Regions from separate parts of the Ensifer sp. genome, predicted to be linked through region 3. Evidence: riboswitches for the same ligand, from Rfam matches in the RefSeq annotation. Region 3 holds a riboswitch; each other region holds the start of a gene.
What was found. Region 3 has a riboswitch for cobalamin ahead of RTP54_RS19670 (ABC transporter substrate-binding protein). Riboswitches for the same ligand answer to the same signal wherever they lie in the genome.
Positions count from the first base shown of each region.

Region 1: another riboswitch for cobalamin. It lies ahead of RTP54_RS22515 (TonB-dependent receptor domain-containing protein); the one in region 3 lies ahead of RTP54_RS19670 (ABC transporter substrate-binding protein).
Region 2: another riboswitch for cobalamin. It lies ahead of RTP54_RS12835 (CbtB-domain containing protein); the one in region 3 lies ahead of RTP54_RS19670 (ABC transporter substrate-binding protein).

Region 1 is NZ_DALZXU010000006.1:79,529-84,587, reverse strand. It holds gene RTP54_RS22515 (TonB-dependent receptor domain-containing protein) at 1-1,362, opposite strand, end outside; cobalamin riboswitch at 1,538-1,747, opposite strand; gene RTP54_RS22510 (ABC transporter permease) at 1,840-2,952, opposite strand; gene rbbA (ribosome-associated ATPase/putative transporter RbbA) at 2,955-5,059, opposite strand, start outside.
Region 2 is NZ_DALZXU010000001.1:2,632,722-2,637,780, forward strand. It holds gene RTP54_RS12825 (NAD(P)H-binding protein) at 1-598, opposite strand, end outside; gene RTP54_RS12830 (TetR family transcriptional regulator) at 705-1,394, shown strand; cobalamin riboswitch at 1,394-1,664, shown strand; gene RTP54_RS12835 (CbtB-domain containing protein) at 1,707-1,883, shown strand; gene RTP54_RS12840 (CbtA family protein) at 2,081-2,875, shown strand; gene RTP54_RS12845 ((2Fe-2S)-binding protein) at 2,949-3,815, opposite strand; gene RTP54_RS12850 (glucoamylase family protein) at 3,812-5,059, opposite strand, start outside.
Region 3 is NZ_DALZXU010000004.1:158,025-163,083, reverse strand. It holds gene RTP54_RS19675 (FecCD family ABC transporter permease) at 1-589, opposite strand, end outside; gene RTP54_RS19670 (ABC transporter substrate-binding protein) at 586-1,569, opposite strand; cobalamin riboswitch at 1,807-2,053, opposite strand; gene RTP54_RS19665 (alkaline phosphatase) at 2,275-3,837, shown strand; gene typA (translational GTPase TypA) at 4,039-5,059, shown strand, end outside.

The sequences.
Region 1 (5,059 bases), on a different contig from region 3:
CTCGACACCGATGTCCCAGCCGAGGCTCTCCTCCGGTTTCAGGTAGGGATTGCCGATGAAGGTTCCCGGGATATACCCGAACTGCTCGTAGAAGGTCGGGTTGGTCACGCCGGTGCCGACGGATGCGTGCAGGCGCGTATCGCTGCCCGGTATCTCCCAGGAGGCGCTGAGGCTCCATGTGGTCGCGTCCTCGAAGCGATCGTTGAAATCGCGCCTGAGGCCTGCATTGACGAAGAACTGGTCGGCGAACTCGCCGCGATACTCGCCGACGAGCGAATGCGCATTGCGGCTGAAGGTCTCGAGCAGATGCGACGGCCTGAACGTCTCGCGCTGCCACTCGTAGCCACCGGTGATCTGGTGGCGGATACCGTCTCCACCATCGAAGCCGTAGCTTGCCTGGTAGCTGCCGTTGTAGCGGTTGCCGTCGTTCCAGGATCGCCCGAAGCCGCTGACATTGTCACGGTGAACGTCGAGGCCGGAGACGCGCGCCTTCTGGGTGAGATCGCCGTCGAGCGCCGAATGGGTCAGGCCGAGCGAGCCCGACAGCTCACGCGATCGCGTGTAGTCCAGTGTGTCGTAGGTCAGCGCCGTCATGTAGTCCTGTGCGTCAAGGTCGGTCTTGCGGTTGACGGCCCGCAAGGTCGCGTCGAGCTGCAGATCCGGCGAGAGATCGAAGGCGAACTTGCCGTTGACGGTGCCATTACGGTCGCCGTCATCCTCGGAGCCGGTATCGGAGATATTGAAACCGCCGGTTCTCTGGAACACGCCGGACAGCGCGTAATCATAGCCCTCGCCGCCGCCGCGGGTCGACAGGCCGCCAAGCCAGGTGCCGTCGCCGCCGACTTCGGTGCGGGCGTTTGACACGGCACCATCGCGGCTTCCCTTCTTGGTGACGATGTTGATGACACCTGCCATGGCATTGGCGCCCCAGAAGGTGCTTTGCGGTCCGCGCAGGATTTCGATGCGCTCGATGTCGTCGGCAACCAGGCCACCGAAATCGAACTCGCCCTGAGAGACATCGTTCGCCTCGACGCCATCGATCACCACCAAGAGCTGATTGCCTTCCGCACCGCGCACGCGCACCTGCGTCAGGCCGCCGGGGGCACCGGTGCGCGAGACCGAGAAACCGGGAACCAGACGCAGGGCGTCGGCGACGTAGCGGATCTGGTTTTTCTCGATCTGATCTCCGGTAATCACGGTAAAGGCGCGTCCGGATTTGCGCTGCTCGGTCGGCGTCAGGCCATCGGAAACCAGGATCTTTTCAAGTTTCGTCGGCTGTTCGTTTGTGCCCTGGTCCTGTGCCTGGGCACCGCCCACGAGGGTCAGAACCAGCGCGGCTGCGCCAGTCAATTGTTTCGTCATGTCGTCCCCACTCCGGCGCGACGGGCACGATCCGGCCCACGCGCGATCGACCGCGGGCAGACAATGGCTGAGGCAAGACGACAAGCGACCACCCCGGCGCCGTCTGCGGCACGCGGCAACATTGCTCCAATGTCACCGCTACGGACGGCCGCGCCTCGACACCCCTCGTGTCCAGGCATGGGTGACCGAAACAGGCAGGTCTCCTGACTTCCGCGTCGTCGCTTCCTCCCGCCTTCCCACGCGAGATGTCGCGCAGTGGCTTCATGGGGTTCCGCTCGGCGGTTACAGTTGCGGGGGCAGTCGCGGTATCGGCCCCTGATGGGTAATCCTCACCGTGTTCCCTTTTCATCCATCGCATGACGGAACCTGTTTCGCAGGGACGAGACCTACCAGATGCCGGCGGCGCGTCAACCGCCGGTCGCATTTTCCACTGGTAAAAGTCTGCGCGCGCTTTGCCCGCGACACGCCACGCTCGGTCTATTTCAGGAATGCCCGGAAGCGGCGCATGGCGAAGGCAAAGAGGACAGCGCCGATTACCAGAAGCGCAAGAAGCTGTGGCCAGACGACGTCCAGGCCGGCATCGCGGAACAACACCGCCTGCGCCAGGATGACGAAATGGGTGTTGGGTGCGGCGAGCATGATGGTCTGGATGATCTCGGGCATGCTTTCGCGCGGCGTCATGCCGCCGGAGAGCGCCTGCAACGGCAGAAGCACCAGCATCAAGAGCAGGCCGAACTGCGGCATGGAGCCGGCGATGGTGGCCAGCAGGATGCCCATCGACGTTGTCGCGAACAATTGCAAGGCGGTAGCCAGCAGGAACAACCCAAACGAGCCCTGCACCGGGACGGCGAGCACGCCCTTGACGACGAAGACCAGCGAGACGGCCGAAGCCAGGAGCACCACAAGTCCCATCGACCAGACCTTGCTGACCATGATCTCGAACGGGGTCACGGGCATGACGAGCAGATGCTCGACCGTGCCATGTTCGCGCTCGCGGATGAGCGCCGCCCCGGTCAGAACGATCGACAGGATGGTGATGTTGGTGATGACGTTCATCACTGCGCCGAACCAGCCCTTGTTCAACTCGGCATTGTAGCGCGCCCGCAGGACCAGATCGACCGGCAGCTGCTGCTCGCTGCGGTGCCGGTCGAGGAAGCCCGCGACCTCGCCGGTGACGATCTGCTGGATATAGCCGTTGCCCGAAAAGGCCTGGCTCATGCGCGTCGCGTCGACATTGAGCTGGATCGTCGGCGAGCGGCCGGCGAGCAGATCCGTCTGGAAATTCGGCGGTATGTCGAGCGCGAAGGTATCGAGCCCCTGGTCCATGCGCCGGTCCATCTCCGCCGGCGTGATCATCTGCGGCGGCACGAAATAGGGCGGATAGAACGCGGTCGAGATCCGCGTCGACACCGGCGAACGGTCCTCGTCGACGATGGCGATCGCGGCGCGATTGAGCGTCTCCGGCATCGCGGTCGAGCCGGTATAGACCGACAGGGTGAAGGAATAGACGATCAGGATCAACAGGATCGGATCGCGCCAGAGCCCCCAGAGTTCCTTGATGCCGAGCTGGTAGATGTGGGACAGGCGCATGGTCACCTCGCCTGCTTCTTGAGGGAGAAGGTGCCGATCGTCAAAAGCACCGGCACCGCGATCAGCATAGGCACGAAAGCGCCGGCGAGATCGCCGAAGCCGAGCGCCTTGGAGAAGGTCCCGCGCGCGATCGTCATGAAATGCGTCGTCGGGTAGATCTGGCCGATGAAGGCGCCCGCCCCTTCAAGCGAGGATACCGGATCGATCATCCCGGAATACTGGATGGCCGGGATGAGGGTCAGGATCGCCGTGCCGAAGATCGCCGCGATCTGGCTCGACATGAAGGTGGAGATCACGAGCCCCATGGCCGTTGCTGCCGAGACATAGATCAGGCCCGCGACGGTCCAGGTCAAAAGACTGCCGGTAAACGGCACCCGGAAAACGAAGATCGCGAAGGCGGTCAGAAGCGCGAAATTGAGCATGGCCAGCGCGATATAGGGGAGCTGCTTGCCGACCAGGAACTCGAGCCGCGTCACCGGCGAGACATAGAGATTGACGATCGAGCCCAGCTCCTTCTCGCGCACGACGCTGAGCGCCGACAGCATGGCCGGGATCAGCATCAGCAACAGCGGGATGACCGCGGGTACCATGGCGACGATGCTCTTGACGTCGGGATTGTAGCGGAAACGCGTCTCGATCTTGAACGTGCCGGCGGTGGCCGCGGCACCATAGCGCTCGCGGATCTTGCCGGTCAGCCAATGGGCATGCAGGCCCTGCACGTAGCCCTTGACCGTTTCGGCGCGGCTCGCCATGGCGCCGTCGATCCAGGCGGCGATCTCGACCGTGTCGCCCCGGGCGGCGCGGCGGGCAAAGCCCGGAGGGATCTCGATCGCGAGGCTCAGTTCGCCGTTGCGCATGCGCCGGTCGAGGTCGGCGTAATCGGTGATCGGGTCCTTCTCGATGAAATAGCGCGAGCCGGCGATTTCCAGAATATATTCGCGGCTGGTGGTCGTCTGGTCGTTATCGAGCACCGCAAAAGTCAGGTCCTCAACATCCATGTTGATGCCATAGCCGATGACGAACATCAGGATGACCGTGCCGATGGTCGCAAGTGTCGCCCGGATGGGATCGCGCACCAGCTCCAGCGCCTCGCGGCGGGTGTAACTGAACATGCGCCCGACGTCGAAGAACCCGGACGTCGCCGACGCCTTTCGTTCGACCGCCTGGGCGATTGCCGGCTTCGACGAAGCCTGCGCCCTCACCACGGAAGGGGCCGTCTGCTTGGCGCCAGCGATCGCCTCTTCCAGATAGGCGATGAACGCTTCTTCCAGCGTCGATGCCGAGCGGCTCTTCATGATGCCCAAGGGCGTGTCGCTGACCAGCACCTTGCCCGCATGCATCAGCGACATGCGATCGCAACGCATCGCCTCGTTCATGAAATGGGTGGAGATGAAGATCGTCACCTGCTCGTTGCGCGAGAGGTCGACGAGGATCTGCCAGAAACTGTCGCGCGCGACGGGATCCACACCCGATGTCGGCTCGTCGAGGATGAGGATATCGGGCGAATGGATCAGGGCGACCGCCAGCGACAGGCGCTGGCGCACGCCGAGCGGCAAGGCATCCGGCAGCGCCGCCATCACGCCCGAAAGGTCGAAACGATCGGCAAGCTCCTCGATCCGCTTCGGTATCGTGTCCGCCGCCATGCCGAAGAGCTTGGCGTGCAGTTCGAGGTTCTGCAGGACCGTGAGCTCGGTATAGAGCGAGAAGGCCTGCGACATGTAACCGACGCGATGGCGCACCTCCATGTCGCGCGGATCGACCTCGCGGCCGAACAACTTGGCCGTGCCTTCGCTTGCGGCAAGCAAGCCCGTCAGCATCTTCATCGTCGTCGTCTTGCCGCAGCCGTTCGAGCCGAGGAAGCCGAAGATCTCGCCGCGGCCGATGCGGAAGCTGACATTGTCGACGGCGACGAAATCGCCGAAACGCATGGTGAGGTTGTTGGCCTCGATGGCGATATCGTCGCCCACCCCTTCCGGGCGCGGCGGAATGACGACGTCATGATGCTCGCGCCTGAGATCTTCCGGAAGCAACGCGATGAAGGCGGCATCAAGCGTGTCGACGCCGGTCTTTTGCAGCAGTTCGTCCGGCGTCCCCGTCGCCAGCACCC
Region 2 (5,059 bases), on a different contig from region 3:
GATTGGCGGCAGCCGCGATCTCGCCCACCGCATCGGCAAAAGTCATCAACCGCGGCCCGGTCAGCGAATAGACCTTGCCGACATGGCCATCGTCCAGAAGTGCCGCAACCGCGACATCGGCAATGTCGTCGCAACTGATGAAGGGTTCGGTGACCGCATCCGTCGGCAGGAAGACCGAACCGCCCACGATGCCGTCGGCAAGGAAACCTTCGCTGAAGTTCTCGAAGAACCAGCTTGCGCGGATGATCGTCCAGTCGGCGCCGGAGGCCTGCAGCGCGCGCTCGGCGGCTTCCGCCTCGTCCTCGCCGCGGCCCGACAGAAGCACCAGCCGCTTGATACCAGCGTGAACCGCAAGCGCGGAAAACCGGCGCATGGTGTCAACCGCTCCCGGCGATGCGAGGTCGGGCTGGAAGCAGACATAGACGCGGTCGACATTTTCCAGGGCCGCCGCCCAGGTCGCCTCGTCCGTCCAATCGAAGTAAGGCGATGTCGAACGGGCGCCGATGCGCACCGCGATGCCCCGTTCCTGAAGGCGGGCTGCCACGCGCCGCCCCGTCTTGCCGGTGCCGCCCAGAACCAGTGTGAGTTTGTCCGTCATCGCTTCCTCCTGAGGTTGATCTACAAACATGAGCATCTCTCACATTTGCAAATGTGATAAATCCTCGTATTTTAGGAGTCAAGACAAAATGTGAGCATTACTCATGATGCCAGAGACAAGCCCGGCCGCGATCCCCGCCGACGACGAACCGGCGCTGCGCCGCACACCGAGCCAGAAGCGCAGCCGCGAGCGTGTCGAGCAGATCCTTGCCTGCGCGACGGCGCTCATCCAGGAGAAGGGCAGCGACGCGATGCGCATGAGCGAAGTCGCTGAAAAGGCTGGCATCTCGATCGGCTCGCTCTACCAGTACTTCCCCGACAAGGCGGCGATCGTGCGCACGCTGGCCGAGCGCTACAATGCCGTGTGCAACGAGTGCATCGGATCCGAGCTCGCCAGGGTCACCTCGATGGCCGAGTTGCGCGAGGTCTTCTCCGGACTATTCGACATCTACTACGACATGTTCCTCGCCGAACCGGTGATGCGCGACATCTGGTCGGCGATGCAGGCCGACAAGGCGCTGAGGGAGATCGACCTGCAGCAGAGCCGTGCCGGCGGCAAGCTTCTTGCCGACGTCTGGGCCCGGTTTGCGCCCGACACGCCGCGCGCGACGATCGACAGCGCCGCCTTTCTGATCATGCATCTCGGCGATTGCACCATGCGTCTTGCGGTCTCCGTCGAACGGGCTGAGGGCGACCAGATCGTCGAGGCCTATAAACGCATGATTGTCAGGGATCTTGTCGCGGATGGACCGGGCGGCGGCGCAAGTTCAATTGACATCTCCGGGGCGCAATCCTAATCATCATGGGATCGATTGGTTCCCGCAACGCGAACGCGTTTCGGGAGTAAACGGGAACGTGACGGATGGACCCATGCTGGGCATTCAAATCACGGCCGACCCCGCGACTGTAGAGCGACGTGAATGCGCCGTTCCGGAGCGATCCGGAAGAAGCCACTGGAGACGAGACCGCGAGAGGGCGGACCTTGGCTCTGGGAAGGCGAGGCAAATCCAGGGTGATCTCACCCGACGTCCTGAGCCAGGAAACCTGCCAGTCGATGCGGGCATAGGGCCCAAACCGGGAAACATCCCGATGCCATCACGGAGGTTGTCATGGCTACGTCTACAGTTTCGAGCATTCCGCTCTCCCTCAGCGATCGTCTGACCGCGGGTATCATCGCGCTTCTCATTGGCGGCTTCCTCGTCTTCGGCGCAGGCCTGGCGAATTCGGCCGTGCTGCACGACACCGCGCACGACACCCGCCACTCCTACGGCTTCCCCTGCCACTAAGCGATGGTGAGGGACGCTGCCTGCGTTCCGCATCGACATAGCAGCGGACAGAAACGCTTCCGGCTTACGGCCGGACGCGTTTGCTCGCGTCTGATGCAGACGATTGATCTGCCGGATCGAGCCGCTCACGGAATTGCCAATGGGACACGGCGCCGCCTGCCGGATGCGCGGCGCGCCGATAGCGAGGGATATCGAAAATGATTGTCAGAACGCTTCTGGCCGCGATCGTGGCTGGATTGATTGCCGGTGTCTTCATGACCGGCGCCCAGGAGTTGCGGGTCGTACCGCTGATCCTGCACGCGGAAGAATTTGAAGGCGAGGCGCCAGCAGCCGGCGAACAGCCGGCCGTCCAGCCGGGAACGGCAGACCCCGCCGCAACCAACCACGACCAGCACTCGTCGCTGAAGGCTAAATCTCCGATTGGTGCCCTGCTTGATGCGCTGTCGCCCATCACGCCGGCCTATGCCCATGAGGGCGAACACGAGGAAGGCGGCATCATGTTCGGCATGAGCCGCTTTTCCGGCACGCTGATCGCCAATCTGGTGACCGGTTCCGGCTTCGCGCTGCTGCTTGCGGGCGTCAGCCTCGTCATCGGCTACCCGATCACCCTCAGGAACGGCGCACTCTGGGGCGCCTGCGGCTGGCTGGCCGTGCACATGCTGCCGGCCATCGGCCTGCCACCGGAACTGCCGGGCTTTCCGGCCGCCGAGCTCGGCGACCGCCAGACCTGGTGGTTGGCGACTGTGGCGCTTTCGGCCGTCGGCCTCTATCTCGTGGTCCTGCGCCAGGAGATCGTCGCCAAGGTCGTGGGCCTGGTGCTGATCGCAGCGCCTCACGTCTATGGCGCGCCGCAGCCGTCGGACATTTCCAGCAACGTGCCTGCCGTGCTCGGCGCCGAGTTCGCCGTGGCGGCGCTCGCAACCACGCTTGCCTTCTGGATCGTGCTCGGCGTCGTCTCGGGCTTCATCAACGACCGCTTCGCCAAGGCATAAGCGGGCCGGCATGGCAGCAGACAGGAGCCCCCGGTATCCGACGGAGACCGGGGACTTTTTCGTTCGCGTCGCTTCAGACGGCCCGCGATGCCAGAAGATGCGCCTGCAGGCGTTCCCGGCGCTCCCCCGGCGAAAGCAGCACGCAGCTGTCGCAGAAGCTGCCGCCTTCGGTTCGGTAATAGAGACAGCAGCCGCCACGCAGGCGATAGATCCGCGACAACGGCGGTTGGCCTTGCCCCTCGCCGATCGCGATGGCCTCGTAAGTCAGCTTGTCGGAATAAAGCGGCGTGCCTTGCCGCTTGACGATCGCCAGCGCCTTCGAAATCGCATTCGCCTCGTCGCCGAGCGTCCGCCCAACCTCGAGGAAAGCACCTGCGAGCGAATCCGCCGCAAGCCGCCACTGCGCGCCGGAGGATAGCCCCGTGCGGCGTTTCAGCGAGGCAATCACCGGCGCAAGTTGCGCTGCGAAGGCCTCGCCGAAGACGTCCGCATCCGCACGCTGCCGCGGCGAGCGTCTGGACAAGGCCAGATGGAAATGAAACCGCTTGGCCGCCACGGTGCGTTCGCTATGACATCGGGAGACATCGTAAAAGCCAAGACCACGCAGCTCGGGCACGATGTCCGCCCCAAGATAAAGGCAAGCGAGCGCCAGCGCGAGCTGGTTGCCATAGAAGGCGATCAGATGCGCGGCACGGACCTTGTCGTCCATGCCGGTGGCAAAACAATCCTGATAGGCAAGCGCCACATCGATCCCGGCACCGCCTTCTGCCCAGAACTGGGCCGGGGAGAGCGCCTCGTCGCCGCCTTCGTCGAGCGAAAACCCCACCTCGGGAAAGCAGGGCTGCAGGCGCGCGATGGCGGCAAGCGCACGCTGCCGCACGCCTTGTTCCGTCCGGTCGCTCTGTAAGCGATCGTCCTGACGCTCGTGGCCGAAACTCATGCCATCTCCGTGCTATCGAGCCAGCCGCCGCGAAAATCCGCCCGCTGCAAGCCGCGCCGGATGGCCAGGATATCGCGCATCAGGCCCCAGACGAAGCCGTTTCTGGCATTCTCGATCATCATCACGACGAGCCCCTGGTCAAGCCCGACCACGCGGTCGTCGACCCAGCCCTCAGGCCCTACGCCCGGCAGGCTCGGATTGAACCCGCCGGGAAAGCGTCCTTCACACAGGATATCCGGATAGCGGCTCTCGAGCGCGGCCAAGGCCGTCCGCGACCCGTCCGCATCGAAGGGCAGTGAAGCAACAGCCGCCCACGGCGCCAATGTGCCGTCGTCAGGCCCGCCGGGCGCGCCGCGCGCGGCATAGCCGAGCATCTGCTGCCAGCGCCCGTCGACGAGCCGCAGCTTGCCGGTCGGCCCGTCGCAGGCACTGAGGCCCCAGATGTCGCGCCCGTATCCGGCATAGCCGCCCGGATTGTCCTCGGCGTAGCGGCGCTGCAATGAAATCGCCCGGCAGCTGTTGTCGAAGTAATCCGTCGCCTTCTCGCGCATCGGCTGGTCGCGAAGGCCGCGAAGGTCGAGCCAGGCCTGCGGAAACAGATGAATGAACAGCGGCGCGGCTGGCAGATGCGGCATGGCATCCACGGTGGTCCAATCATAGGCGGCGGTAAAGGCGCGGTAATGTTCGGGCCTGATCGCATGATGCGGCGCGCCGAGCGCCAGCACATAGAGCAGCAGCGCCTCGCTATAGCCCTGCCAGCGATACTTCAAAAATCGCCCAGGCGGCCGCCAGCCCATCGTCAACGTCTCGCCGCGGCCAAGTGCCCAATGCCAGTCGACACGGGAATAGAGCGCTTCCGACAACGTGCGAATTTCCGTCTCGGCCGCGTCCTCGCCGGAAAAATAGGCGGCAGCGGTCAGGACGCCCGCCATCAGCAGCGCCGTGTCGATGGTGGAAAGCTCGCACTGCCACACCCGTTCGCCGGTCTTCATGTGGAGAAAATGATAGTAGAAGCCGCGATAGCCGGTCGCGAGCGGATCGCGCCCCTGCCGGCTATTGGCGAAAAACCGCAACGCGGTCAGCACTCTTCCGGCCGCGTCTTTGCGGGAGATCCAGCCGCGCTCGACGCCGACAGGATAGCAGGAAAGCCCGAAACCGGTCGCCGCTATACTCGATGGCGCGTCGGCAAGCGACGTATCGGCCACCAGCCCCGTATCCGGGTCGCTGTATCTGAGAAAATAGCC
Region 3 (5,059 bases):
AGAGATTGCCGAGCAGCCAGAACATGATGCCGCGGGCCTGCTCGGCATTGGCCGATTTGGTAACGATGAAGGAGGTGAGCGCGTTGAAGAGCTGGGAGCCGGCGACGCCGGCAAGAATGATGGCGCCGGTGCCGCGGCCGGCCCTGAGCGCCAGCAGCGAGACCAGGGCAAAGGCGAAGACTGCCCCGAGGAAGGCGCCGAGCGACAGCGTCAGCATGCCCGCGCCAATGCCGAGAATGGCGACGGCGACCGCGCCGGTCGATGCGCCGGCGGAAATGCCGAGGATATAGGGGTCTGCGAGCGCGTTCCTGAGCAGGGCCTGCAGCACCACTCCGCAGAGCGAAAGCGCTGCGCCGCAGCAGGCGGCCACCACAGCGCGGCTGAGGCGATAGTTCCAGACGATGCCCTCGTCGATCGCATCGAGCGGGTATCCGGCGCCCCACAGGCGGTTGGCAACGGTCTTGCCGACGACGTCGAGCGGAATGGCGGTCTCGCCGATGGCGGCGCCCAGTGCCAGCGCAAGGAAAAGCAGTGCGAGCGCCGTCGAAACGGCGCCCGTGCGGTTGATTGCCAGAGGGGCTGACCTCACTTCGCCAGGCCGGCTTTTTCGACCGCGTCGGCCAACACCTCGATGCCCTCGATGGTTCGGATCGTCGGGTTCATCGCCTGGGCGTCCATGACGACGATATGGTCGGCCTTGACCGCCGGCATCAGGCTGGTGACCGGATCCGACTTCAGGAACTTCATCTTCAGCTCCCAGTCGTCGGCGGGGAAGCGGCGGCGATCCATCTTGCCGATGACCACGATCTTCGGGTCGGCCTTGGCGATGGTTTCCCAGCCGATGGTGGGCCATTCCTCTTCGGTGGACACGACGTTCTTGATGCCGAGCGCCGACAGGATGTAGCCGGGCGCGCCATTGGTGCCGGCGACATAGGGATCGATGTCCATCTCGGCGCTGGAGAACCAGAAGACCGCCGACAGCTTGCCGTCGGCATTGGCGATCTTGCCGCGGGCGGCTTCCTCGCGCGCCTTCAGCTTGGCGATCAGGGCCTCGCCGCGATCCTGCACGTCGAAGATCTCGGAAAGCTCTGATATCTCCTGGTAGATCAGCTCCATCGAGAAGGATTTGTGGCGCACGCCGTCGCCACCGGCGGAGTTGTCCTTGGCGGCGCAATCGGCGGGCGAGACATAGACGGGGATCGACAGTTCGGCAAACTGCTTCGGCGTGGCGACGATGCCCTCCGGCCCGACATGCCATTGGAACTGCGCGGTGACGAGATCCGGCTTGGTGGCAACGACGCTTTCGAAGCTCGGGTCGTTGTCGGCAAGCCGCGGCACCTTGGCGTTGACGTCCTCGTAGCCCTCGATGACAGGGCCGATCCATACGGCGGTGCCGACCACCTTGTCGGCGAGGCCGAGAAGATAAAGAATTTCCGTGGTGCTCTGACCGATCGAGGCGGTGCGCGTCGGCGCCGCCTTAAAGGTAACCTCCTGGCCGCAATTCTTTAAGGTCAGGGGGTAGCTCGTCGCGGCCGCAACAGCGGTCGAGGGAGCGACGGTCAAAAGCAGGGACACGGAAACGGCAAGGGATGGGCAATAGCGCCCGACGGCATTGAAAATGGCTTTCAAGGGAATTCTCTTTTCTCGTGAGCTTGCGAAGGGTCAGCCGAAGCGGCGACAGCCGGCCGGCCGGATTTCGGGAGACAAACGATCGCAAACGTCGAGAAGGACGGGAAAAGAGGGCGCAAAGCCGCCGGGTATGCGGATCATGGACAACTCCTGTTCCGGGCAACCCCGCCCGTGACGCTGGATCTTCTGCTTGACGGCAGGTCTCCTGGCTCGCGGATCAGGCGCCTTTCACCTGCCTTCCCGCAACGCGCCTGGCGCGATCGCAGTGGCATGGCGCGCTGTCGCGCCACGAGGGGTGTTCGGCATTCCGCTTACAGTTGCGGGGGCAGCCACGGTCTCGGTCCCTTTTGGGTCGTCCTCACCGTGTTCCCTATTAATCCCCGTCGGAGTCATCCTTGGGGGAACCGTCGCCGCTACCCTTAGTGTTCCCGTCGGCGTGCCGTCAAGGCGCCAGGTTGCGGAAAATGAGACCGTACGACAGCGGCGTGGCGGCTTACCGTAAAGCGGTGCTCGACCTTGCCTTCACCGATTTGTCGTCAAACCGTTCAAATTCTTTCACGCGGCTGTTAAGTCGCTGACATCAGAACAGCCAAAGGTCCGGTTCGCGAAAACCCCGCTTTCGCGAGGTTCGAACCGGAGGCTTGTTTGGCCGAAATTCTCAGCACGCTGTCGCGCCGCTCCTTCCTTCTATCGGCCGGTGCCGCCGGCCTTGTCGCGTCTTCCGGCCTTGCCACGCCATTCTATGCCCGCGGCTATGGCCGGCCGGAATTCATCCATGGGGTTCAGTCAGGCGATGTCGACACAAGCTCGGGCATGGTATGGACACGGGTCGACAGGCCCTCGCGGGTGGCGGTGGAGTATTCGACAACCGAGAGCTTTTCCAATTCGGTCCGCCTTGCCGATCTCACCGCGACACCGCAGACGGATTGTGCGGTGAAGTGTTCGCTCGAAAACCTGCTGCCCGACCAGGATATCTTTTACCGTTTCGTCGCGACCGATCTTTACGACGTCAATCGAGTGTCCGAACCGGTGACCGGCCGGTTTCGCACGGCGCCCTTGCGCAAGCGCTCGATCCGCTTCGTCTGGTCCGGCGACACGGCCGGCCAGGGCTGGGGCATCGACGATGTCGGCATGAAGACCTATTCCACCATGCGTCTGCACGAGCCGGACTTCTTCATCCACTCCGGCGACACGATCTATGCCGACAATCCCATTCCCGACGAGATATCCTTGCGCGACGGAAGCGTGTGGAAGAACCGGGTGGTCACCCACGAGAAGCGCGACGTGGCGCGCACGATCGAGGAATATCGCGGCCAGTGGAAATACAACCTGCTCGACGCCCATGTGCGCGCGCTCAACGCCGTCTGCCCGACCTTCTATCAATGGGACGACCATGAGGTGCTGAACAACTGGTCGGCCTCCACGGACCTCAGAGACGATCCGCGCTATCCGGAAAAGGACGTCGGCGTCTATGCGGCCCGCGCCGCCCGGGCGTTCAACGAGATGACGCCGATCCGCAACATCCCGACCGAGCCCGGCCGCATCTTCCGCAAGATCGCCTATGGTCCGCTGCTCGATGTCTTTTTCGTCGATCTCAGATCCTATCGCGGCCCCAACCAGGGGGAGGGCGACGGCGGCCTGTTCGGCTGGCGGCAGGCGGACTGGCTGAAGCGGGAGCTTGCCGCTTCGCGTGCCGTGTGGAAGGTGATCGCCTGCGACATGCCGATCGGCCTCGTCGTCTGGGACGACTATGCCAACCGGCGCGGATCCGATGCCATTGCCAACGGCGACGATGGCCCGCCCATGGGCCGGGAGACCGAGTTTGCGGATCTGCTGCGCTTCATCAGGGATAATGCCATCGACAACCTCGTCTGGCTGACGGCTGATGTCCATTACACGGCGGCGCATCACTACGATCCGTCACGGGCGGCGTTCAAGGATTTCCTCCCGTTCTGGGAGTTCGTCTCCGGTCCCCTGCATTCCGGCACCTACGGCCCGAAGGAGCTGGACATGACGTTCGGCCCCGACGTCCGCTTCATCAAGGCGTCGGGTGGCGGCGTCGACAGCAACCTGCCGCCTTCGGCCGGCCTGCAGTTCTTCGGCATCGTCGATATCAACGGCCAGACGAAGCAGATGACGGTGCGGCTGATGGATCGGCAGGACCAGGAACTGTGGCGGGTGACGCTCGATCCGGCTGCTGTCGCATGAGCGTTCGGGCCCTCACCGATCCCTTTCCAAACCCTGCTGGCAAGGCCCATTCCGGTGGCAAACCCATGGCCTGCCGGGACTTCGGGGTCAGGCTCTTGCGCGCGCCCCCCTTTCGCAATCGCAAAAAAACCTGTATGAGCCCGACCATTGAAAAAGCGGCGTGGCCCATTGGGGCGTGCCCTAAACCTTCCGAGACGAAAAATGAGCATTCGTAACATCGCGATTATCGCGCACGTCGACCATGGGAAAACGACCCTTGTCGACGAGCTTCTGAAGCAGTCGGGCTCGTTCCGCGAAAACCAGCGCGTTGCCGAGCGCGTGATGGACTCCAACGACATCGAAAAAGAGCGCGGCATCACCATTCTTGCCAAGGCGACGTCGGTCGAGTGGAAGGGCGTGCGCATCAACATCGTCGACACCCCCGGCCACGCCGACTTCGGCGGTGAAGTCGAGCGCATCCTGTCGATGGTGGACGGCGCCATCGTTCTCGTCGACGCCTCCGAAGGCCCGATGCCGCAGACGAAGTTCGTCGTCGGCAAGGCGCTGAAGGTCGGCCTGAAGCCGATCGTCGCGATCAACAAGATCGACCGTCCGGACGGACGCCACGAAGAAGTCATCAACGAAGTTTTCGACCTCTTTGCAAACCTCGATGCCAGCGACGAGCAGCTCGACTTCCCGATCCTCTACGGTTCGGGCCGCGATGGCTGGATGAACGTTGCGCCTGAGGGTCCGAAGGACCAGGGCATGGCGCCGCTTCTCGACCTCGTGCTCAAGCACGTTCCCGAGCCGACGGTTGCCGAAGGTCCGTTCCGCATGATCGGCACGATCCTGGAAGCAAACCCCTTCCTCGGCCGCATCATCACCGGTCGCATCCACTCCGGTTCGCTGAAGCCGAACCAGCCGGTCCGGGTTCTCGGCCAGGACGGCAAGCTGCTCGAAACCGGCCGTATCTCGAAGATCCTCGCCTTCCGCGGCATCGAGCGCCAGCCGATCGACGAAGCGCATGCGGGTGACATCGTCGCCATCGCCGGCCTGACCAAGGGCACCGTCGCCGACACGTTCTGCGACCCGTCGGTCACCGAAGCGCTGACCGCGCAGCCGATCGACCCGCCGACCGTCACCATGTCCTTCATCGTCAACGACAGCCCGCTTGCCGGCACCGAAGGCGACAAGGTCACGAGCCGCGTCATCCGCGACCGTCTGTTCAAGGAAGCCGAAGGCA